Regions from separate parts of the Streptomyces sp. NPDC037054 genome, predicted to be linked through region 2. Evidence: riboswitches for the same ligand, from Rfam matches in the RefSeq annotation. Region 2 holds a riboswitch; each other region holds the start of a gene.

What was found. Region 2 has a riboswitch for cobalamin ahead of ACZ7D7_RS33735 (prenyltransferase/squalene oxidase repeat-containing protein). Riboswitches for the same ligand answer to the same signal wherever they lie in the genome.
Region 1: linked by a shared signal. The riboswitch ahead of ACZ7D7_RS28825 (ABC transporter substrate-binding protein) and the one ahead of ACZ7D7_RS33735 (prenyltransferase/squalene oxidase repeat-containing protein) in region 2 are both predicted to bind cobalamin.
Region 3: linked by a shared signal. The riboswitch ahead of ACZ7D7_RS13155 (cobalamin biosynthesis protein) and the one ahead of ACZ7D7_RS33735 (prenyltransferase/squalene oxidase repeat-containing protein) in region 2 are both predicted to bind cobalamin.
Region 4: linked by a shared signal. The riboswitch ahead of ACZ7D7_RS01155 (ribonucleoside-diphosphate reductase subunit alpha) and the one ahead of ACZ7D7_RS33735 (prenyltransferase/squalene oxidase repeat-containing protein) in region 2 are both predicted to bind cobalamin.

The regions. Positions count from the first base shown of each region.
Region 1 covers NZ_JBVJSJ010000014.1:117,135-122,521, forward strand. Annotated here, with positions in the region: gene ACZ7D7_RS28815 (class I SAM-dependent DNA methyltransferase) at 1-183, shown strand, start outside; gene ACZ7D7_RS28820 (SpoIIE family protein phosphatase) at 394-2,130, shown strand; cobalamin riboswitch at 2,622-2,800, shown strand; gene ACZ7D7_RS28825 (ABC transporter substrate-binding protein) at 2,831-3,868, shown strand; gene ACZ7D7_RS28830 (FecCD family ABC transporter permease) at 3,916-4,992, shown strand; gene ACZ7D7_RS28835 (ABC transporter ATP-binding protein) at 4,989-5,387, shown strand, end outside.
Region 2 covers NZ_JBVJSJ010000025.1:4,330-9,716, reverse strand. Annotated here, with positions in the region: gene ACZ7D7_RS33750 (class I SAM-dependent methyltransferase) at 1-311, opposite strand, end outside; gene ACZ7D7_RS33745 (glycosyltransferase family 4 protein) at 305-1,828, opposite strand; gene ACZ7D7_RS33740 (TetR family transcriptional regulator) at 2,066-2,722, shown strand; cobalamin riboswitch at 2,806-2,932, shown strand; gene ACZ7D7_RS33735 (prenyltransferase/squalene oxidase repeat-containing protein) at 3,067-4,299, shown strand; gene ACZ7D7_RS33730 (SCO2322 family protein) at 4,296-4,955, shown strand; gene ACZ7D7_RS33725 (CbiQ family ECF transporter T component) at 4,948-5,387, shown strand, end outside.
Region 3 covers NZ_JBVJSJ010000004.1:500,583-505,969, reverse strand. Annotated here, with positions in the region: gene ACZ7D7_RS13170 (class II aldolase/adducin family protein) at 1-569, opposite strand, end outside; gene ACZ7D7_RS13165 (inorganic phosphate transporter) at 827-2,068, shown strand; gene ACZ7D7_RS13160 (hypothetical protein) at 2,124-2,345, shown strand; cobalamin riboswitch at 2,487-2,626, shown strand; gene ACZ7D7_RS13155 (cobalamin biosynthesis protein) at 2,737-3,681, shown strand; gene ACZ7D7_RS13150 (cobyric acid synthase) at 3,678-5,189, shown strand; gene cobN (cobaltochelatase subunit CobN) at 5,186-5,387, shown strand, end outside.
Region 4 covers NZ_JBVJSJ010000001.1:250,282-255,668, reverse strand. Annotated here, with positions in the region: gene ACZ7D7_RS01155 (ribonucleoside-diphosphate reductase subunit alpha) at 1-1,743, opposite strand, end outside; cobalamin riboswitch at 1,865-2,026, opposite strand; gene ACZ7D7_RS01150 (GNAT family N-acetyltransferase) at 2,030-2,536, opposite strand; gene mctP (monocarboxylate uptake permease MctP) at 2,617-4,245, opposite strand; gene ACZ7D7_RS01140 (DUF3311 domain-containing protein) at 4,242-4,517, opposite strand; gene ACZ7D7_RS01135 (GntR family transcriptional regulator) at 4,630-5,387, opposite strand, start outside.

The sequences.
Region 1 (5,387 bases), on a different contig from region 2:
TATCCGATCCCGTTCCTGGGGCGGCGCATCCGGGTCTCCGGTTATCTTCGCGAGGACCTGCGCCAGGTGGTCGAGTCGGCGGGCTTCGAGGTCGTCGACGAGTCCTCCTACTCGTACGCCCCGGCCAGCACCGAGGTGCAGCCGGAGGAGCACATCTTCCTCCGCTGCAGGCGACGCGACTGACACACCGGTTCCCGCCCGCCGTACGGGCGCAGCACTGAGGGAAGGACACGCGTGACGCACCATCGCTCGGCACACGCGGACCCCGGCAGCGGGGCCGACGGGGCCGGCCGCCCGGGCGGCCCCGCGGCGGCGCCCCTCTCCCCCGCGTCGCTGCCACCGCACGGCGGGCCGGACGCGGAAGCGCCGGCCGCGCCCGTCGGCCGCGGCGCGATGCCGCCGCACCCCGACGGGGCGGGCCCCGCGCGGCCGCACGGCTCGGTCATCCGGATCCGGGCCGCGGGTACGCACGCCCTGCGCACGACGGGTGACAGGACGGCGGTCGAGCGGGCCCGCGCGGACCGGCTGCGCTTCCTGGACACGGCCACGCGGCGCATCGCCCGCTCCATGGAGCTGGACGAGACGCTGCGCGAGCTGACCGCCGCGACCGTGCCCGGGTACGCCGACCGGGCGCACGTCTACCTGCGTCATCCCCTGCCGCTGGCCGACGGCGCCCCGGACACCGCCGTCGTCCTGCGCGCGCACGGCACGTCGCACCCGGGTGGCGCCGTGCCCCCGGACGTGGCCCGCCGCCTCGCCGGGCTGCTGCGGGGCGGCCGGCCCGTGTTCGGGGACTCCCCGGCGACCGCCGCCGTCCTGGCGGACATGCTGGGAGCCGAGGCGGGCCCGCGCGGGCGCCGCTCGATCGTCGCGCCGCTCCTCGGCCGCGACCACGCCATGGGCGTCGTCGTCCTCACCCGCGAGGCCCACCGCCCGGCCTTCACCGACGACGACCTGTTCGTCGCCTCCCAGCTCGCCACCCTCACCGCCCTCGGCATCGACAAGGCCGAGCGGCACGGGCACGAGGCGTTCGTCGCGGACGCGCTGCAGCGCACGATGCTGCCCCAGTCGCTGCCCGAGCCGACCGGCGTGCGGCTCGCCAGCCGGTACCTCCCGGCCTCCCGCACGGCGCAGGTCGGCGGCGACTGGTACGACGCGATTCCGCTGCCCGGCAGCCGCGTCGCCCTCGTCATCGGCGACGTGATGGGGCACTCCGTGACCTCCGCGGCGATCATGGGCCAGCTGCGCACCATCGTGCAGACCCTGGCCGGCCTCGACCTGCCCCCGGCCGAGGTCATGCACCACCTGGACGAACAGGCGGAGCGGCTGGGCGGCCAGCACATGGCGACCTGCCTCTACGTGCTGTACGACCCCGTGCGGCAGCGGCTGCTGATGGCCAACGCGGGCCACCCCCCGCCGCTGCTCGTGCACCCGGACGGCACCGCCGAGATCATGAAGATCCCGACCGGCGTGCCGATCGGCGTCGGCGGCTGCGCCTTCGAGTCGACGGAGATGCCGGCGCCGGCCGGGGCGACGCTGCTGCTGTACACGGACGGCCTCGTCGAGTCGCGCGGCTCGGACCTCCAGACCGGCGTGGAGCAGCTGGTCGCGCGGCTGGACGACCACGCCGCCGCCCACCCGGCCGGGCCGCCGCCCCTGGAGTCGCTGTGCGACGAGGCGCTGCGCACCCTGGGCCACGGCGACCGGCACGACGACGTGGCGCTGCTCGCCGCCCGGCTGGAGGGCGTGGAGCCGGCGACCGTGACGTACTGGTATCTGGCGCCCCATCCGCGGACCGCCGGCCAGGCCCGCCGGCTGGCCCGCAGGGCGCTGCGCCGCTGGGGCCTCGACTCCCTGCTGGAGACCACCGAGTTGCTGGTCAGCGAAGTGATCGGGAACGCCGTGCGGTTCGCCAACCGCCCGATCAGCCTGCGGATCCTGCGCACGGACGTGCTGCGCTGCGAGGTCGGCGACGACTCGCCGCAGGTGCCGAGGATGCGCGAGGCGCAGCTGAGCGACGAGGGCGGCCGGGGCCTGTGGCTGGTCGACCAGCTGGCCGACCGCTGGGGCGCGACGCGGGTGAGCACGGGCAAGGTGGTGTGGTTCGAGCTGGAGCTGCCGAAGGAGTGAGCAGTACGGCGCCCGCCGCGTGGTGCGGCGGGCGCCGCGTGGTGCGGCGGGCGCCGGGTCTGCTCACCCGAGGGCGGAGTCCCGTCGGGGTTGTCAGGTTTCCGAGGTTCTCATGGGCCTCACCCCTGGCGGTTGATGACGAACTGCGAGCCCGGTTCGACGCAGACGTCGCTCTCCGCCGAGTGTCCGCGAAACCCACCCACAGTCGCTCGGCCCACGCCAACGGGGCCTCGCAGCGCACCAGTTGTCCGCGGGGACATCGGCAACCGGGCGGGGCCCGGCCCGGACCGCAGCAGACCGAGCATGACCGTGACCCAGGCTGGGCCCTTCGGGCGCGGGACCTGGAGTTCGGGGCCGACCGAGCCCGGTTCGTGCTTCCCCCACGACGAGCACGCCGGACGGCTGGTGCTGCGGGCGGTCCGCGAGGCTTGACGGCAGGCTCGGGGCGTGCGAGCGAGCCCCCGCGCCCTTTTGACCTGAGCTCGACGGACCGTAGTATCACCGGGTCATCGCCGCGACGGGAGAACAGGAAGCCGGTGCGAATCCGGCACGGTCCCGCCACTGTGACCGGGGAGTGCACCCCTTCTCCACGCCACTGCGCACCGCGCGGGAAGGCAGGGGGGAGCGTCGATCCGGGAGTCAGGACACTGGCCTGTCGCGGGCCCGTTCCGAGGAGCGCGGACTCCCCAGGAGGCTTCACGTGTACGACGGCACGTTCCGTCCCCCGCTGTTCACCCGTGTCCGAAGGCGCCACGCCCTGCGCGCCGCGGCCGTCGCCCTGTCGGCGGCCCTGCTGAGCGCCGGCTGCGGCTCGTCGCAGCACACCGGCCAGGACGCGAAGGCCACGGCGTCTCCGGCCGACGGCTTCCCCGTCACCATCGACAACTGCGGTGTGAGGACGACGTACGACGGGCCGCCCTCCCGCGTCGTCACCATCCACCAGCACCCGGCGGAACTCATGCTCTCCCTCGGTCTGAAGGACCGCATGGTGGGCACCGCCTTCCCCGACTCCCCCGTCCTGCCCGAACTGAAGGACGACTACGAGGCGATCCCGCAACTGGCCCAGAGGGAACCGTCGTTCGAGACGGTCCTGGAGGCCGAGCCGGACCTCGTCTACGGCGGCTACGGCAGCGCCTTCACCGAGAACGAGGGCCGTTCCCGCGAGGCGTTCGCCGATGCCGGCATCGACACCCACCTCAACCGCGAATACTGCGGCAAGGAGCGGGTCACGATGAAGGACACCTACGAGGAAGTCCGCACGATCGGCCGGATCTTCGGCGTGCCCGACCGGGCGGACAAGCTGGTCTCCGCGCTTCAGGCGCGGGTCGACAAGGCCACCACCGCCGTCGAGGGCGCCACCGAGGTACCCGTCTTCGTCTACGACAGCGGTGACAAGGCCGCGTTCACCGCGGGCGGCAAGAGCCTGGGCACCGACCTCATCCGGCTGGCCGGCGGCCGCAACGTCTTCGCCGACCTCGACGACGTCTTCGGTGACGTCTCGTGGGAGCAGGTCGTCGAGCGCAAGCCGGAGGTCATCGCCGTCTACGACTACGCCGGCGCCGGAAGCGTCGAACGGAAGAAGGAGTTCCTGCTCTCCCGGCCCGCCCTCAAGGACGTCCCCGCGATCAAGAACAAGCGGTTCGTCGTCCTGCCGCTGACCGCCACCCTGGTCGGCGTGCGGTCCGCGTACGCGGTGGAGGATCTGGCCCGCGGACTGCACCCCGAGAGCTTCGCGTGACGGCCCCGGTCGCCGGTACCGGTACCGGTACCGGTACCGAGCGGACCGTGAGCGGGCGGCGGCAGGGCGACGGACGGGTGGGCCCGGCCGGTCTCGCGGTCACGCTCGTCCTCTTGGCCGTCCTGCTGGTGGTGTCCGTCACGGCCGGTCTCGCCATCGGCTCGGTGCGGGTCCCGCCCGGGCAGGTGTGGGGCATCGTGACGCACGCGCTGGGCGCCGACTGGTCGGCACCCAACTGGTCTCGCGCGCGGGAGACCATCGTGCTGGACGTGCGCGCGCCGCGCGTGCTCCTCGGGGCCGTGGCGGGCGCCGGACTCGCGGTCGTGGGCACCGCCCTGCAGGCCCTGATCCGCAACCCCCTCGCCGAGCCCTACCTGCTCGGTGTCTCCTCCGGGGCGTCCCTCGGCGCCGTCGCGGTGATCGTGTTCGGGGTGACCTGGTTCGGGCCGGTGTCGCTGTCGGTCGCCGCGTTCGCGGGTGCGCTCGGAGCGCTGCTGCTCGTCTACTCCACCGCCCGCACCGGCGGTCGGATCACGTCCGCGCGGCTGGTCCTCTCCGGTGTCGCCGTCGCCGCCGTGCTCACCGCCGTGCTGGACCTGGTGCTGCTCACCACCGACCGGGGCAACGAGACCCGCGCCGTCCTCGCCTGGACCCTCGGCGGCCTCGGAGGCGTCGACTGGGGCGCCCTGTGGCTGCCCGGCGCCGCCCTGCTCCTGGGCATCGGCATCCTCACGGTCCAGGCCCGCAACCTGAACCTGCTGCTCGCCGGCGAGGAGGCCGCGACCACCATGGGTCTGGACGTGGCCCGCTTCCGCGCCCGCATGTTCGTCCTGCTCTCCCTCGTCACCGGCGTCCTCGTCGCGGCGTGCGGACCGATCGGCTTCGTCGGGCTGATGCTGCCGCACATCGTGCGCCTCGTCGTCGGCGGCGACCACCGGCGCGTCCTGCCCACGGCCGCGCTCGGCGGCGCGGTCTTCCTGATCTGGGCCGACATCGCCGCCCGCGTCGTGGCCGCGCCCATGGAGATCCCCGTCGGCGTGCTCACCGCCCTGTGCGGTGGCCCGTTCTTCCTGTGGCTCATGCGCCGCGACGCCCGGCGCGGCACCGTTCGAGGCGCGGCATGACCGGCACGGAACTCGTCGTCGACGGGGTCACCCTCACCGCCGGCGCCCACCGTCTGATCGAGGACGTCTCCCTGAGCGCCCGGCCCGGCGAGGTCATCGGCCTGGTCGGGCCGAACGGCAGCGGCAAGTCGAGCCTGCTGCGCGCCGTCTACCGCGTCCTGCGCCCCGCGAGCGGCCGGGTCAGGGTCGACGGCACCGACGCCTGGTCGCTGCCCGTGCGCCGGCTCGCCCGGACGGTGGCGGCGGTCGTACAGGAGCCGGGCGCCGAGTTCGACCTCTCCGTGCGGGAGGTCGTCGCGATGGGCCGCACCCCGCACAAGCGGCTGCTCGACGGCGACACCGGCGAGGACGCCGGCCTGATCCGGTCGGCGCTCGCGGCGGTGGACGCCGCCGAC
Region 2 (5,387 bases):
CCCTTGTCGTCGGGGATGTGCTCCATCACCTCGGAGATGATGACGACGTCGAAGGACTCGTCCGGGAACGGCAGCGCGAGGGCGTCGCCCTCCATGGCGGTGGCGGTCGCGCCCTCGGGCGCCTCACCGGCCTCCTTCATCGCCGCGAACCACTTGGCGACCTCGCGGATCTCCTCGCCGTTCTGGTCCAGCGCCACGACCTGCGCACCGCGCCGGTAGCACTCGAACGCGTGCCGGCCGGCACCGCAGCCGAGGTCCAGTACGCGGTCGCCCGGTGCGAGCGGGAACCGGGAGAAGTCGACGGTCAGCACGTGGCCCTGCTTTCGGGGTAGACGCCTTCAACATCGGAGGTGGGGGCCTCGGCAACGGACACGGGGGTCCCGGCGCTGGACGCCGGGGCGGTGGATGCCGGAGCGGTGGGGGACGTGGCGCTGGACGCCGTAGCACCGGCGGGCGTGGCGCTGGAAAGCGTGGCGGTCCGGGGCGGCGTGGCGGCGGCGATGGCCTCCCGGTAGCGGGCCACGGTGCCCTCGGCGGCCCGCGCCCACGTGAAGTGGCGCAGCACCCGCTCCCGCCCGGCCGCGCCGAGCCGCGCGCGCAGCGCGGCGTCGCCCAGCAGGCGGCTCAGTCCGGCGGCCAGCGCGCCGGCGTCGCCGGGCGGCACCGCCAGGCACGTCTCGCCGTCGCGCCCGGCGACCTCGGGAATGGCGCCGCCGGTCGTGGCGAGCAGCGGCGTGCCGGTGGCCATGGCCTCGGCGGCGGGCAGCGAGAAGCCCTCGTACAGCGACGGCACGCACGCGACCTGCGCCGAGCGCACCAGGTCGACCAGTTCGGCGTCCGAGATGCCCTTGACGAAGCGGACGGCGCCGTCGAGCCCGTACCGCTCGACCGCCTTGGCGACGGGCCCGCCCGTGGGCCGCTTGCCGACGACGACGAGGTGGGCGTCGGGGTGCTCGGTGCGCACCTTCGCCAGCGCCTCGACCAGGAACACCAGCCCCTTGAGCGGCACGTCCGCGCTGGACGTCGTCACGATCCGCCCCGGCACCTGCGGCACCGACGGGTCGGGCGAGAACAGGTCGGTGTCGGCGCCGATGTGGACGACGTGGACGCGGTCGTCCCGTACGCCGAGGTGGTCGACGATCTCCTGGCGGGAGGAGCCGGACACGGTCAGCACGGACGGCAGGCGGCGCGCGACGCGCTTCTGCATGCGGGTGAAGGCGTACCAGCGGCGCACCGCGTACCGGCGGCGCCGGCTCCGCGCCGCGTCCAGCTCCAACTGCCGGTCGACGGTGATGGGGTGGTGGATGGTGGTCACCAGGGGCGCGCCGATGTCGCCGAGCAGGCCGTAGCCGAGCGTCTGGTTGTCGTGGACGACGTCGAACTCGCCGCGCCGGGCGCGCAGATGGCGGCGGGCGCGCAGCGAGAAGGTGAGCGGCTCGGGGAAACCGCCGGTCCACATCGTGGCCACTTCGAGGGCGTCGATCCAGTCGCGGTACTCGTCCCGCTTCGGAGTGCGGAAGGGGTCCGGCTGGCGGTAGAGGTCGAGGCTCGGCAGCTCGGTGAGGACAGGTCCGCCGCCCGCGCCCGGTCCCGGACCTCCGTCTGTGCCTGTGCCGTCGACGACGTCGAGGACCGGATACGGCTGGGCTCCGATGACCTCCACGCGGTGTCCGAGCCGGGCCAGTTCGCGCGAGAGGTGCCGGACGTAGACGCCCTGGCCGCCGCAGAACGGGTTTCCCTTGTACGTGAGGAGCGCGATGCGGAGCGGTCGCCCGCCGTCGGCAGCGAGGCCCTCCGGGGACGCCGCCTCCCTGGCCTCAGCGGTCACTCTGGGCCCCCTTCTCCCTGCACTGTCCCGCGAGATTACGACGGGACGCTAATCTAGAACAAGTTTCAGACTTGATCGTTCAAGAGGCTCCGAATCTACCGGCAGGTAGGGGCGCTGTGGCCAGTGGATCGGGTGATTCGCGCCACGGCGCGCAACCCTGGCATGCTGTGCGATCACTCGCCCTCACCGACTGTCACGGAACGCACGGGAACGCACGGGAACGGACGGGACGGCACCATGGCTGCGGGATCCACAGCGGAGGCGGGCGCGGCGGGACCGGCCGCGGCCCCGCTGACCGAACGGCAGGAGGCGCGCCGCCGCCGCATCCTGCGCGCGACCGCGCAACTGGCCGCGCGGGGCGGGTTCGACGCGGTGCAGATGCGGGAGGTCGCGGAGTCCTCACAGGTCGCCCTCGGCACGCTGTACCGGTACTTCCCGTCCAAGGTCCATCTGCTCGTCGCGACGATGCAGGACCAGCTGGCGCGGCTGCACGGCACCCTCCGCAAGCATCCGCTGGCGGGCGAGACGGCGGCCGACCGGATCGCGGAGACCCTCATGCGCGCCTTCCACTCCCTCCAGCGCCGGCCGCATCTGGCGGAGGCCATGGTCCGGGCCCTGACCTTCGCGGACCGCAGCGTGAGCGCGGAGGTGGAACAGGTCTCACGCCGGACCACGGCGATCATCCTGGAGGCGGCGGGCCGCCCGGCCCCGACCCCCGACGAGCTCTCCGCGATCCGCGTCATCGAGCACACCTGGCACTCGGCCCTCATCACGTGGCTGTCGGGCCGGGCGTCGATAGCGGAGGTGCAGAGGGACATCGAGACGGCGTGCCGCCTCATCGACCTGACGGCGCCGGGGATGGGGGCGGGGACAGCGACGGGGCGGGAGGGGTAGCCGTTCCGGTTCCGGTTTCGGTTCCGCTCCCGGTTCCGGTTCCGGTTTCGGTTCCGGTTCCGGCAGTCGCCCATCTCACCTCGGCGCCTTCCCTACGGCCGGGTAGAGTGGCCAGTCGTCATCACACCCGTACGGGGGGAAGCCGGTGCAATTCCGGCGCTGACCCGCAACCGTGAACCACCAGGGCCCCGCCCGGTGGTGAGCCGGATCGCCCCGCACGGTTCGTGAACGGCTCACGTGCCCGGCAGTCCGCCGGAGCACGGCACCGTCGAGGTATACGGAGCCGAGCCGCCGGGGGTGCCCCGTGCTGCCCGGCTCCCCGCAGGGAGAGGCACCCGCCGATCATGAACGTCCGCCGCAGCGCCGCGGTCCTGGCCGCCACCGCCGTGATCGGTGCCGCCGCACCGGCCGCCGCCGACTCGTCCCCGTCGCCGTCGCCGTCCGCGGCCCTCCCGTCCGGCCTGTACGGCAAGACGGACCCGACGTACGACGGCGTCTGGCGCCAGTCCCTCGCCCTGCTCGCCCAGCACACGGTGAAGGTGACGCCCGCGCCGAAGGCCGTCGACTGGCTGGTGCGCCAGCAGTGCGCGAACGGCGCGTTCGCCCCGTTCCGCGCCGAGCCGGCCAAGCCGTGCGACGCCAAGACGACGGTCGACACGAACAACACGGCCGCCGCCGTCCAGGCCCTGACCGCGCTCGGCGGCCACGACGCCGCCGCCGACAAGGCCGTCGACTGGCTGAAGTCCGTGCAGAACGAGGACGGCGGCTGGGGCTACGTCCCCGGCGGCGCCAGCGACACGAACTCCACGTCCGTGGTCATCGGCGCGCTCGCGGCGGCCGGGGAGAAGCCGGCGGAGGTCGTGAAGGGCGGGAAGTCTCCCTACGCGGCCCTGCTGAAGCTCTCGCTGCCCTGCGAGGGCGAGGGCAAGGACGCGGGCGCGTTCGCCTTCCAGCCGGACAAGAAGGGCACGTTGGCCGCCAACGCCGACGCCACCGCCGCCGGTGTCCTCGGCGCCCTCGGCGAGGGCCTGGTGGTCGACGCGGCCGAGAAGCCCGACACGGCCGTCGAGCCCTCCTGCTCCGACGCCGGCGAGGCCACCCCGGAGCGGGCCGCCGCCAACGGCGTCGCGTACCTCGCCAAGTCCCTCGCGAAGAACGGCCACTTGACGCTGGCCGGCACGGGCGGCCCCGACCACGGCAACACCGCCGACGCCGTCGTCGCCCTCGCCGCACAGGGTGCCGACCGCCAGGCGGCCAAGGCCCTGGACTGGCTGAAGCGGAACTCCGCGGCCTGGGCCGAGCAGAGCGGCCCCGCGGCGTACGCCCAGCTCGTCTTCGCGGCCCACGCCACGGGCACGGACCCGCGCGACTTCGGCGGCAAGGACCTGGTGAAGCAGCTGAACGCGACGGGACCGGCCCCGCAGGCGGAGAAGGGAGACAGCGAGGAGGCCGGGAAGAAGGGGGAGGAGACGAAGGAAGACTCCCCGTTCGGCGTCTGGTGGTACGTGGGCGTCTGCGTGGTCATCGGCATCGGCTTCGGCTTCCTGCTCAGCGGCCGCCGGAAGCAGCAGCCGTGACCGGCCGCCGTTCGCGGGCCCTGCTCCTGGCCGCGCTCGTGCTGTGCGCGGGCGTCGGCACGGGCGTGGGCGCGGGCCCGGCACAGGCCGCCGGTTACCGCTACTGGTCCTTCTGGGACCGCGCCGGCGACGGCTGGACGTACGCCACCCAGGGCCCGGCCACGGCCCGCCCCTCCGACGGCGACGTCCAGGGCTTCCGCTTCGCGGTGAGCGAGAACTCCGGCAACGCGGCCCAACCGCGCGGCGCCGCCGACTTCGCGACGATCTGCGCGTCCACCCCGAAGCGGGAGGGCAGGAAGCGGATCGCCCTGGTCCTCGACTTCGGCACGCGGCAGGACGCCCCGGCCGGGGAGACCCCACCCGCCCCGCGCACGGCCTGCGCGAGCGTCTCCCCCGACGCGACGACGTCCGACGCCCTGTCGACGGTGGCCAAGCCCCTCCGCTACGACACGAACGCCCTGCTGTGCGCGATCGGGGGCTATCCGGAGCGGGGGTGCGGGGAGCAGGTGGCGAAGGAGAGGACGGAGGAACGAGAGAAGCCGGCAGCAGAGCCGGCAACAGAGACAGGCCCGTCGCTGGGCTGGACAGCGGGCGGCGCACTCGTGGCCGTCCTGGCAGCGGCGGCGGTCTGGCAGTTCCGGCGCAGGCATGCGTAACCGCGGACAGTCGTGCCGCCGGGGCGGCGCCCGTCCCACGGAAAGCGGCACCCGGCCAACGCCGGCACGTGTCCCCACCCCTCGCCACCGGGACCGGCGCCGTGCGCACCTGCACCCCGGCGCCTGGTGGCTCTGGGCGATATCCCTGGGCATCGCGGCCACCCGCACCACCAACCCCCTCCTCCTCACCCTCCTCATCGCCGTCTCGGCCTACGTCGTCGCGGCCCGCCGCCCCCACACCCCCTGGTCCCGCTCCTACTCGACGTTCGTCAAGCTCGCGCTCGCCGTTCTCCTCATCCGCGTCGCCTTCACCGTCGTCCTCGGCTCCCCGATCCCCGGCTCCCGCACCCTCCTCACCCTCCCCGAACTCCCCCTCCCCGCCTGGGCCCAGGGCATCCGCCTCGGCGGCGACGTCACCCTCGAACCCCTCGT
Region 3 (5,387 bases), on a different contig from region 2:
AGCCACAGGCGGCACATCCACTCCAGCTGGGCGGTGCGGTCGTAGGCCTGGTCGAGGCCCGCGCCGTGGGTGATCGTGCCGTGGTTCCGCAGGAGGCAGCCGGTGCGGTCGGCAAGGGCCCGGAGCATGTGCTCGGCCAACTCGTCGCTGCCGTACGTCGCGTACGGGGCGACCCGGACGGGGCCGCCGAGGGCCGCGGCCATGTAGTGGATCAGCGGCAGTTCGGACACGAGCGTGGAGACGGCGGTGGCGTGCACGGCGTGGGTGTGGACGACGGCGCGGGCGTCCGTGGTGCGGTACACGGCGAGGTGCATGGGCAGTTCGCTGGTCGGCACGAGGGTGCCGAGCACCTGCCGGCCGTCGAGGTCGACGCCGGTGACGTCGTCGGCGGTGAGCCGGTCGTAGGGCACGCCCGAGGGGGTGACCAGGACGGTGTCGCCGACGCGTACCGAGACGTTGCCGGAGGTGCCGACGACGAGGCCCTCGGAGACGGTCCGGCGGGCCGTCGCGACGAGCTCGCTCCAGGCCCGCGCCACCGCGTCGCCGTCGTCGTGCCTGTGCCCCGTCATCGGTACCTCCTCGCGGTGCTCCGTCATGGGGTGATCCTGCCAGGCGGGAGGGGGTGACGAAGGTCTCTTCCGGCGGTCGCGGGACCGGTCCGGAGGGCGTCCGGGGGCGTGGGGCCGCGCGGGCGTTGGGCGGCCGTGCCGGGAGGGAGCGACAACCCCCTCTTACGGACACCGTGAAGCCCCCCTCAGTTCATCTTCCGTTCACCCTGGTTACCTACGTTCGTCCAGCCAATGACCTCGAACGATTGCCTGGGTAAATGGAAAGCTTCTCGCTGATCCTCGCGATTGTGGTGGTAACCGCACTCGCGTTCGATTTCACGAACGGTTTCCACGACACCGCCAACGCGATGGCCACCACCATTTCGACCGGTGCACTCAAGCCCAAGGTCGCGGTGGCCATGTCCGCCGTGCTGAACCTTGTGGGCGCCTTCCTCTCCGTGGAGGTCGCCAACACGATCTCCAAGGGTCTCGTCGACGAGAGCGGCATCCGTCCCGAGGTCATCTTCGCCGCCCTGGTCGGCGCGATCCTCTGGAACCTGCTGACCTGGCTGGTCGGCCTCCCGTCCAGTTCCTCGCACGCCCTCATGGGCGGTCTGATCGGCGCCACCATCGCCTCCGCCGGCGTCGGCGCGGTGCACGGCGACGTGCTCGTCACCAAGGTGCTGATCCCGGCCATCGCCGCCCCGCTCGTCGCGGGCATCGCGGCGATGATCGCCGCCCGGCTGACCTACACGCTCGGCAAGAAGGCCGACGGCAAGGCCGCCGCCAAGGGCTACCGCTCCGGCCAGATCGCCTCCGCCGGCCTGGTCTCCCTGGCCCACGGCACCAACGACGCCCAGAAGACGATGGGCATCATCACCCTCGCCCTGGTCGTCGGCGGCGCCGTCGCCCCCGACTCCGACCCGCCCATGTGGGTCATCCTCTCCGCGGGCATCGCGATCGCCCTCGGCACGTACCTCGGCGGCTGGCGCATCATCCGCACCATGGGCAAGGGCCTGACCGACCTCCAGCCGCAGCAGGGCTTCGCCGCCCAGACCAGCGCGGCCACGGTCATCCTGGCCTCCTCCCACCTGGGCTTCTCCCTCTCCACCACGCACTCCGTCTCGGGTTCGGTGATGGGCGCGGGCCTCGGCCGCAAGGGCGGCGTGGTCCGCTGGTCGACGGCCACCCGCATGTTCATCGCCTGGGGCCTGACGCTGCCGGCCGCGGCCCTGGTCGCCGCCCTCGCCGAGTACGTCTGCGGCCTGGGCGACTGGGGCACGGCACTCGTCGCGGTCTTCCTCGTGGTGTCCAGCTACGCCATCTGGAAGATCTCCCGCCGCGAGATCGTCGACCACACCAACGTCAACGACACCGAGGAGCCGGCCGGCGTGGTGACCACCGCGATGGCCGCCGTCACCCCGCCCCCCACGGGCACGGTGTCCGAGGAGGTCTCGGCGGCCATCCCCGCCCAGGCCACCGCCGAGCCCAAGGCCCCGTCGGCCTCCACGACCGTCTGAGACCAGGCACCCCCCGGTTCGCCGGGCACGCCGGGTACGAAGGAAGAGAAGCAGCATGAAGATCGACTGGGCGGCCCTCGGCTCCGTCTTCGGAGTCAGTCTCGTGGTCACCGTGGCCCTCGTGGCCCTGTTCACCGTCGGCATCGCCGGACTGTCCCGCCGCGAGCGGGCCGCCGAGCAGGGCGGCTCCGCGACCCTCGCGGTCACCGGCGCGTACGCCTGCTTCGCGGCGTGCGCGGCGGCGGTGGGCTACGGCATCTACCTGATCGTCGCCTGACGCGAACGCGCCCGGGCACCGCGGGGTGCGGGACGGAACACCGTCCCGCACCCCGTTTCGTCGTACCCGCGGCCCCCGCGCCGGCCCTGCCGTGTGGGCCTTCGCACACTCCGCCCCCGCAGGTCAACGGCAAGTTGACGGGTGTTCTCGGGGCGTGGTGGACTTCCGGAGCCAAGTACGGCGGCAAGAGAGGAAGCCGGTGCGAATCCGGCGCGGTCCCGCCACTGTCACCGGGGTGAAAGGCCCCGGGAGCCAGGAACTCTCACCGCCGGTCTCGTCGAACCAGGGCGCGGACACCCTGAGTGAGGACATATCGCCATGCGCGGCTGCCGACCGAGGCACACCAGGTACACCACCACCGACGCGTCTGTGACAGCGGTCGGCTGAGCCGATGGGTGCCGACCGCGTGTTCGCGTACGGCGCCGCCACCGGCCTCCTCGGCGACCTGCTCCTCGGCGATCCGCGCCGCGGGCATCCGGTCGCCGTGTTCGGGCGGGCCGCGGCTGCCGTGGAACGGGTGTTGTGGCGGGACCACCGCGGGTGGGGCGCGCTGCACAGCGCCGTCTGCGCCGGCGGGGCCGTCGGCGTCGCCGCCCTCGCCGCCCGTGCCGTACGCCGCTCCCCCGCCGCCTCCGTCGCGCTGACCGCCGCCACCACCTGGGCCGTCGTCGGCGGCACGTCGCTCGCCCGTGAGGCGCGGGCCGTGGCGCGCGCCCTGGAGTCCGGGGACGTCGAGGCGGCGCGGGCCCGGCTGCCGCATCTGTGCGGGCGCGACCCGCAGGCGCTGGACGCCGACGGCATCGCGCGGGCCGTGGTCGAGTCCGTCGCCGAGAACACCTCCGACGCCGTGGTGGGCGCCCTCGTGTGGGGCGCCGTGGCCGGGGTGCCGGGTCTCGTGGGCTTCCGCGCCGTCAACACGCTGGACGCGATGGTCGGTCACAAGTCCCCGCGCCACCGCCGCTTCGGCTGGGCCTCCGCCCGCCTCGACGACGTCGCCGGATGGCCCGGCGCCCGGCTGACCGCCGCCCTCGCCACCGTCGCGGGCGGCGATCCGCGGGGCGCGCTGCGGGCCTGGCGCGCGGACGCCGGGAAGCATCCGAGCCCCAACGCCGGCCCCGTGGAGGCCTCGTTCGCGGGCGCCCTCGGGGTGCGGCTGGGCGGCACCCTCTCCTACGGCGGGCGGGTCGAGCACCGGCCCGTGCTGGGCGGGGCGGCGGGGCGCGCCGTACAGGTACGTGACATCGAACGGGCCGTGCGGCTGTCGCGGCGCGTGGGCCTGCTCGCGTTCGGCGTGTGCGCGGCCGGACGGCTTCTCGTGAAGGGACGTACGTCATGAACGGTGGGGGTCTGCTCGTCGCCGGGACCACCTCGGACGCCGGCAAGAGCGTCGTCACGGCGGGGATCTGCCGCTGGCTGGTGCGCCAGGGCGTGAAGGTGGCGCCGTTCAAGGCGCAGAACATGTCGCTGAACTCGTTCGTGACCCGCGAGGGCGCCGAGATCGGCCGGGCGCAGGCCATGCAGGCGCAGGCGTGCCGCGTGGAGCCGACGGCGCTGATGAACCCGGTGCTGCTCAAGCCGGGCGGTGAACAGTCCAGCCAGGTCGTGCTGCTGGGCAGGCCGGTGGGCGAGATGAGCGCGCGCGGCTACCACGGTGGCCGGCAACAGCGGCTGCTGGGCACGGTGCTGGACTGCCTCGCCGAGTTGCGGGGCACGTATGACGCGGTGATCTGTGAGGGGGCCGGGAGTCCCGCCGAGATCAATCTGCGGCGGACGGACATCGTGAACATGGGCATCGCCCGGGGCGCCGGGCTGCCCGTGCTCGTCGTCGGCGACATCGACCGCGGCGGCGTCTTCGCGTCGTTCTTCGGCACGGTCGCGCTGCTCTCCCCCGAGGACCAGGCGCTGGTCGCCGGGTTCCTCGTCAACAAGTTCCGCGGGGACGTGTCCCTGCTGGCGCCCGGCCTCGACATGCTGAAGGACCTCACCGGCCGGCCCTCGTACGGCGTGCTGCCGTTCCGGCACGGGCTCGGCATCGACGAGGAGGACGGCATGGGGGTGTCGCTGCGCGGCACCGTGCGCGAGTCGAACACGGCGCCGCCGGTCGGCGAGGACGTGCTGCGGGTCGCGGTGTGCGCGGTGCCGCTGATGTCCAACTTCACGGACGTGGACGCGCTGGCCGCCGAACCGGGCGTCGTGGTGCGGTTCGTGGACCGGCCGGAGGAACTGGCGGACGCCGACCTGGTGGTCGTTCCGGGGACGCGCGGGACCGTGCGCGCCCTGGAGTGGCTGCGCGAGCGCGGGCTGGCGGACGCCCTCGCGAGGCGGGCCGCCGAGGGAAGGCCCGTCCTCGGCGTCTGCGGCGGCTTCCAGGTGCTCGGCGAGCACATCGAGGACGACGTGGAGAGCCGCCGCGGGCACGTCGACGGGCTCGGCCTGCTGCCGGTGCGGGTGCGGTTCGCCCGCGAGAAGACCCTCACGCGCCCGGTCGGGGAAGCCCTCGGCGAGCGGGTCGAGGGGTACGAGATCCATCACGGGGTCGCCGACGTCACCGGCGGCGAGCCCTTCCTGGACGGCTGCCGGGTCGGCCAGGTGTGGGGCACGCACTGGCACGGCTCGCTGGAGTCGGACGGATTCCGGCGGGCCTTCCTGCGCGAGGTCGCGGCCGCCGCGGGCCGCCGCTTCGTACCGGCCCCCGACACGTCGTTCGCCGCGCTGCGCGAGGAGCAGCTCGACCGGCTCGGCGACCTGATCGAACAGCACGCGGACACGGACGCGCTGTGGCGGCTCATCGAGTCCGGCGCGCCACAAGGACTGCCCTTCATTCCACCGGGAGCGCCCGCATGAGCACAGTGTTGTTGTTGTCGACCGCCGACACGGACCTGCTGGCGGCCCGTGCCTCCGACGCGGCCTACCGGATCGGCAACCCGACCCGCGTGGACGTCGCGGAGGAGCTGCCCGCGCTGCTCGACGGCACGGACGTCGCCGTCGTACGCCTCCTCGGCGGCAAGCGGGCCTGGGAGGACGGGCTCGCGGCGCTGAGGG
Region 4 (5,387 bases), on a different contig from region 2:
CCAGGCGAGTTCGACGTCGTAGTGGTCGGGGTGCAGCACGCCGCGGGCGGTACGGGTCTCGTCCCAGGCGGGAAGCGGGCCGTTGCGCTCGGCGAGGTCGGCGGACGCCTCGTACGCGGCGAGCATGATCCGCTCGGCGACGCGCGTCGACAGGGCGCGGGCCTCGGGGGAGTCGAAGGGCAGGCGCAGCTTGAAGAAGACGTCCTGGAGACCCATCGCGCCGAGGCCGACGGGGCGCCAGCGGGCGTTGGACCGGCCCGCCTGCTCGGTCGGGTAGAAGTTGATGTCCACGACGCGATCGAGGAAGGTGACGGCGGTGCGGACGGTCTCGTCCAGCCGCTCCCAGTCGATGTCCGAACCGGCCACGAACGCGCCGAGGTTGACCGACCCCAGGTTGCACACCGCCGTCTCCCCGTCGTCGGTGACCTCCAGGATCTCCGTGCACAGGTTGGAGGAGTGCACGACCCGGCCGGGCGTCGCGGTCTGGTTGGCGGTGCGGTTGGCGGTGTCCTTGAAGGTCATCCAGCCGTTGCCGGTCTGCGCGAGGGTGCGCATCATGCGGCCGTACAGCTCACGGGCGGGCAGCGCCTTGCGCGCGAGGCCCTTCGCCTCCGCCGCCCGGTACGCGGCGTCGAACTCCGCGCCCCACAGGTCGACCAGTTCGGGCACGTCCGACGGGGAGAACAGCGACCACTGCTCGTCGGCGTTCACGCGGCGCATGAACTCGTCCGGCACCCAGTGCGCCAGGTTCAGGTTGTGCGTGCGCCGGGCGTCCTCGCCGGTGTTGTCGCGCAGCTCCAGGAACTCCTCGATGTCCGCGTGCCAGGTCTCCAGGTAGACGGCGGCCGCCCCCTTGCGCCGGCCGCCCTGGTTCACGGCGGCGACCGAGGCGTCCAGCGTCTTCAGGAACGGGACGATGCCGTTGGAGTGGCCGTTGGTGCCGCGGATCAGCGAACCGCGGGCGCGGACCCGGGAGTAGGCGATGCCGATGCCGCCGGCGTGCTTGGAGAGGCGGGCGACCTGGTGGTAGCGGTCGTAGAGGGAGTCCAACTCGTCCTTGGGGGAGTCGAGGAGGTAGCAGGACGACATCTGGGGGTGCCGGGTGCCGGAGTTGAAGAGGGTGGGGGAGGAGGGCAGGTAGTCGAGGCGGCTCATCAGGCGGTAGAGCGCCGCGACTTCGTCCACGGCGCGGGGCGTGTCGTCCTCGGCGAGACCGGCGGCGACGCGCAGCAGGAAGTGCTGGGGCGTCTCCACGACCTTGCGGGTGGTCGGGTGCCGCAGCAGGTAGCGGCTGTGCAGGGTGCGCAGGCCGAAGTAGCCGAAGCGGTCGTCGGCGGCCGGGTCGATCAGCGCGTCCAGCCGGGCCGCGTGCAGGCGGACGAAGTCGGCGGTCCGGTCCGCGACGAGGCCCTCGCGGTGGCCGGTGGCGACGGACTCGGTGAAGACGGTGACGCCCTGCGAGGCGGCCTCGGCGCGGATGCCGATCGCGAGCAGCCGGGCGGCCAGCTTCGAGTAGGCGGGGTCCTCCGAGATCAGGCCCGCGGCGGCCTCCGTGGCCAGCTCGCGCAGTTCGGCCTCGTCCGCGTGCGCCGACCGGCCCCGCAGCGCCGCGGCGGCGACCCGGCCGGGGTCGGCGTCGGGCAGGTCGGCGGTCAGCTCGGTCAGGTTCCGCAGCAACGCGGCACCCGGACCGTCGTCGGGCACCTGGGTCGCTGAAGCCGGATCGGCTGGCGCGATGGTCACGTGGGGCTCTCCCTCGCTCGGCACGGGGCCTCGGCGAGGGACGGGGGCAGCTCACGAGCGCACGCGGCGTCGCGTCCACCGGCCCATTCCACGAGGCCCGGACGTCATGCGCCGGGCCGGACGGCCGGGCGCGCCGTCGGCAGGTCCTCGGACTGGACAGGCGTGCGGAAACACGCGAGTACACCGTTGCGGGACAGTTCCGGATTCGCACCGGATTCCCCTGCGGCGACAGCGAGCACGAGCATACATCTTGTGCCGGGCTGCCGAAGCACCCCCAGATGTTGTGTCAGAGTGTCAGTCGGTAGGCGAGTAGCTGGATGTCGAGGAGATCGGGCCGGGGGTTCCAGTCGAGCTCCGGCGTGCGCACGAACCCCAGCCGTTCGTAGAGCCGGTGCGCGGTGTGCATGGTGCGCTGCGTGGAGAGCACCACGCCCGTGCAGCCCGGCAGGGCGCGGGCGCGGTCGGCACAGGCACGCACGAGGGCCTCGCCGACCCCGCGGCCCCGGGCGGCGTGGTCCACGGCGAGCATGCGTATCGCGGCCTCCGAAGGGCCGGCGATCTCGGCCATCGGCCCGCCGGACGGCACGAACGTGACGCCGCCGAGCAGGGTGTCGTTCCGCGCGGCGACGAGCACCTCGGCGTGTGCCGCGCGCTTGGCGACGTCGCGCAACTCGGCAAGGTAGGGATCGCTCTCCCCGAAGTCCAGCAGGCCGTCACGGAGGTAGGCCTGTGCGGTGATCTCACCGAGGGTCTCGAACTCGCCGGGCAGCGCCTGCCGGATCACGATGTCCATACGGCGAGTGTGCCGGACGGGTACGACAACGGGCCGCCGGTTTTCCCGGCGGCCCGAGTCGCTCTCCTTGGGGGCGGGCCTCAGTGGGCCGAGCCCGCCGTCGCCGGCGGGAGTTCCACCTGGACGCCCGGGTCGCCCGCGTCGGCCGTGTAGTCCTCCGGCTTGGTCTCGTCGACGCCCTCGGGGGCCTTGGCGGCCTTGAGGACGAAGGTGAGGACCACCGTGACGACGACGTTCAGCACGAACGCGGTGAGACCGATGTAGCCGATCTCGCCGATGCCGGGGATCTCCTTCGAGGAGCCGCCGAAGTGCTTCTGCGTCGGGGAGGCCACGCCGTACGCCGCGATCGTGCCGTAGAGCATGCCGACCGCCCAGCCGGCGAGCAGCGCCCAGCGGTGGAACCAGCGGGTGAACAGGCCGCCGACCAGGGCCGGGAAGGTCTGCAGGATCCAGATGCCGCCCAGCAGCTGGAAGTTGATCGCGACCGTCTTGTCCATGGTCAGGACGAAGGCCAACGCGCCCACCTTCACCAGCAGCGAGACCACCTTGGAGACCTTGGTCTCCTCCGCCGGGGTCGCGTCGGGCTTGATGAAGTCCTTGTAGATGTTGCGGGTGAAGAGGTTCGCCGCCGCGATCGACATGATCGCCGCCGGGACCAGGGCGCCGATGCCGATCGCCGCGAAGGCCACGCCCGCGAACCAGTCCGGGAACATGGTCTCGAACAGCTGGGGGATCGCCAGCTGGCCGTTCTGCACCTTGATGCCGGCCGCGATCGCCATGAAGCCGAGCAGCGCCAGCAGGCCCAGCATCAGCGAGTACAGCGGCAGGATCGTGGTGTTGCGGCGGATCACGTCACGGCTGCGCGAGGACAGCGTCGCCGTGATCGAGTGCGGGTACATGAACAGCGCGAGCGCGGAGCCCAGCGCCAGCGTGGCGTACGTCCACTGGCCCGCCTCGGCCGGCACCAGCGAGCCGCGCGGCGCGCCCGTCGCCGGGTTGGTCTCCGAGAACGCCTCGCCCGCCTTGGCGAAGATGTCGTCGAAGCCGCCCAGCTTGATCGGGATGTAGATGATCGCCACGGCGATCACGATGTAGATCAGGGTGTCCTTGACGAACGCGATGAGCGCCGGGGCCCGCAGACCCGACGAGTACGTGTACGCCGCGAGCACACCGAAGGCGATCAGCAGCGGCAGGTCCTTGATGAACCAGTTGGTGTTCTCGCCGCCGCCGACCCCCATCACGTCCAGCACGGCCTGGATGCCGACCAGCTGGAGCGCGATGTACGGCATCGTCGCCAGGATGCCGGTCAGCGCGACGGCCAGCGACAGGCCCTTCGAGCCGAACCGGCCGCGCACGAAGTCGGACGTCGTCACGTAGCCGTGCTTGTGCGACACCGACCACAGCCGCGGCAGGAAGGTGAAGATCAGCGGGTACACCAGGATCGTGTACGGCACCGCGAAGAAGCCCGCCGCGCCCGCCGCGTAGATCGCCGCCGGTACGGCCACGAACGTGTACGCGGTGTACAGGTCGCCGCCGAGCAGGAACCAGGTGACCCAGGTGCCGAACGACCGGCCGCCCAGGCCCCACTCGTCGAGGCTGTGCTCGTTCGCGGCCTTGCGCCAGCGGGCGGCCAGGAAGCCCATGACCGTGACGAGCACGAAGAAGAAGATGAAGACGGCGAGTGCCACGCCGTTCACGCCGTCCTTCATTCCGCCGCACCCCCCTCGGAGCCCTTGTTCCCGGCGCGGCCGCGCTGGTCACGCTGCCACAGCTTGTACGCGACCATGGTCAGCAGCGTGGACAGCACGACCCACATCATCTGGTACCAGTAGAAGAACGGGATGCCTATGAAGGCGGGGTCGGTCTTCGCGTACGAACCGACCCAGAGCATCGCCACGAAGGGCGCGACTAGGCAGAGGGCGATGACGACGCGCACGGGCGTCACCACCGGCTCTCTGTTCACTTCTGGGGCTTGCGACATGTGGCGGCTCCGTCCCCTCACTGATCACCTGATGCAACAACGCGCAGGAAATCTAAGGTCAGGGGGTCGCCGAACGGAACCCCTCGTCCGGATTCCGGTCCCCGGGATTTGTTCAGTCCTGTGGACGCTTGAGCCTCGCCACGAACTTGTACCGGTCGCCCCGGTACACGGACCGCACCCACTCCACCGGCTGGCCCTCCCGGTCCACGGAGTGGCGGGACAGCATCAGCATCGGCAGGCCCACGTCCGTGCCGAGCAGGCCGGCCTCGCGCGGGGTGGCCAGCGACGTCTCGATGGTCTCCTCGGCCTCCGCGAGATGGACGTCGTACACCTCGGCGAGCGCGGTGTAGAGGGACGTGTACTTCACGAGGCTGCGGCGCAGCGCGGGGAAGCGCTTCGCGCTCAGGTGCGTGGTCTCGATGGCCATCGGCTCGCCGTTGGCCATGCGCAGCCGCTCGATGCGCAGCACGCGTCCGCCGGCCGTGATGTCGAGCAGTTCGGCGAGCCGGTCGTCGGCCGTGATGTAGCCGATGTCGAGGAGCTGCGAGGTGGGTTCGAGTCCCTGGGCGCGCATGTCCTCGGTGTAGGAGGTGAGTTGCAGCGCCTGTGACACCTTGGGTTTGGCGACGAAGGTGCCCTTGCCCTGGATGCGCTCCAGGCGCCCCTCGACGACCAGTTCCTGAAGGGCCTGCCGGACGGTCGTGCGCGAGGTGTCGAACTCCGCGGCCAGTGTGCGCTCGGGCGGGACGGGGGTGCCCGGTGCCTGCGTCTCCGTCATGTCGAGCAGGTGCTTCTTCAGTCGGTAGTACTTGGGCACGCGCGCGGTACGGACGGTCGCCCCACCCTCGTTCTCCGCACTGCTGACGTCGG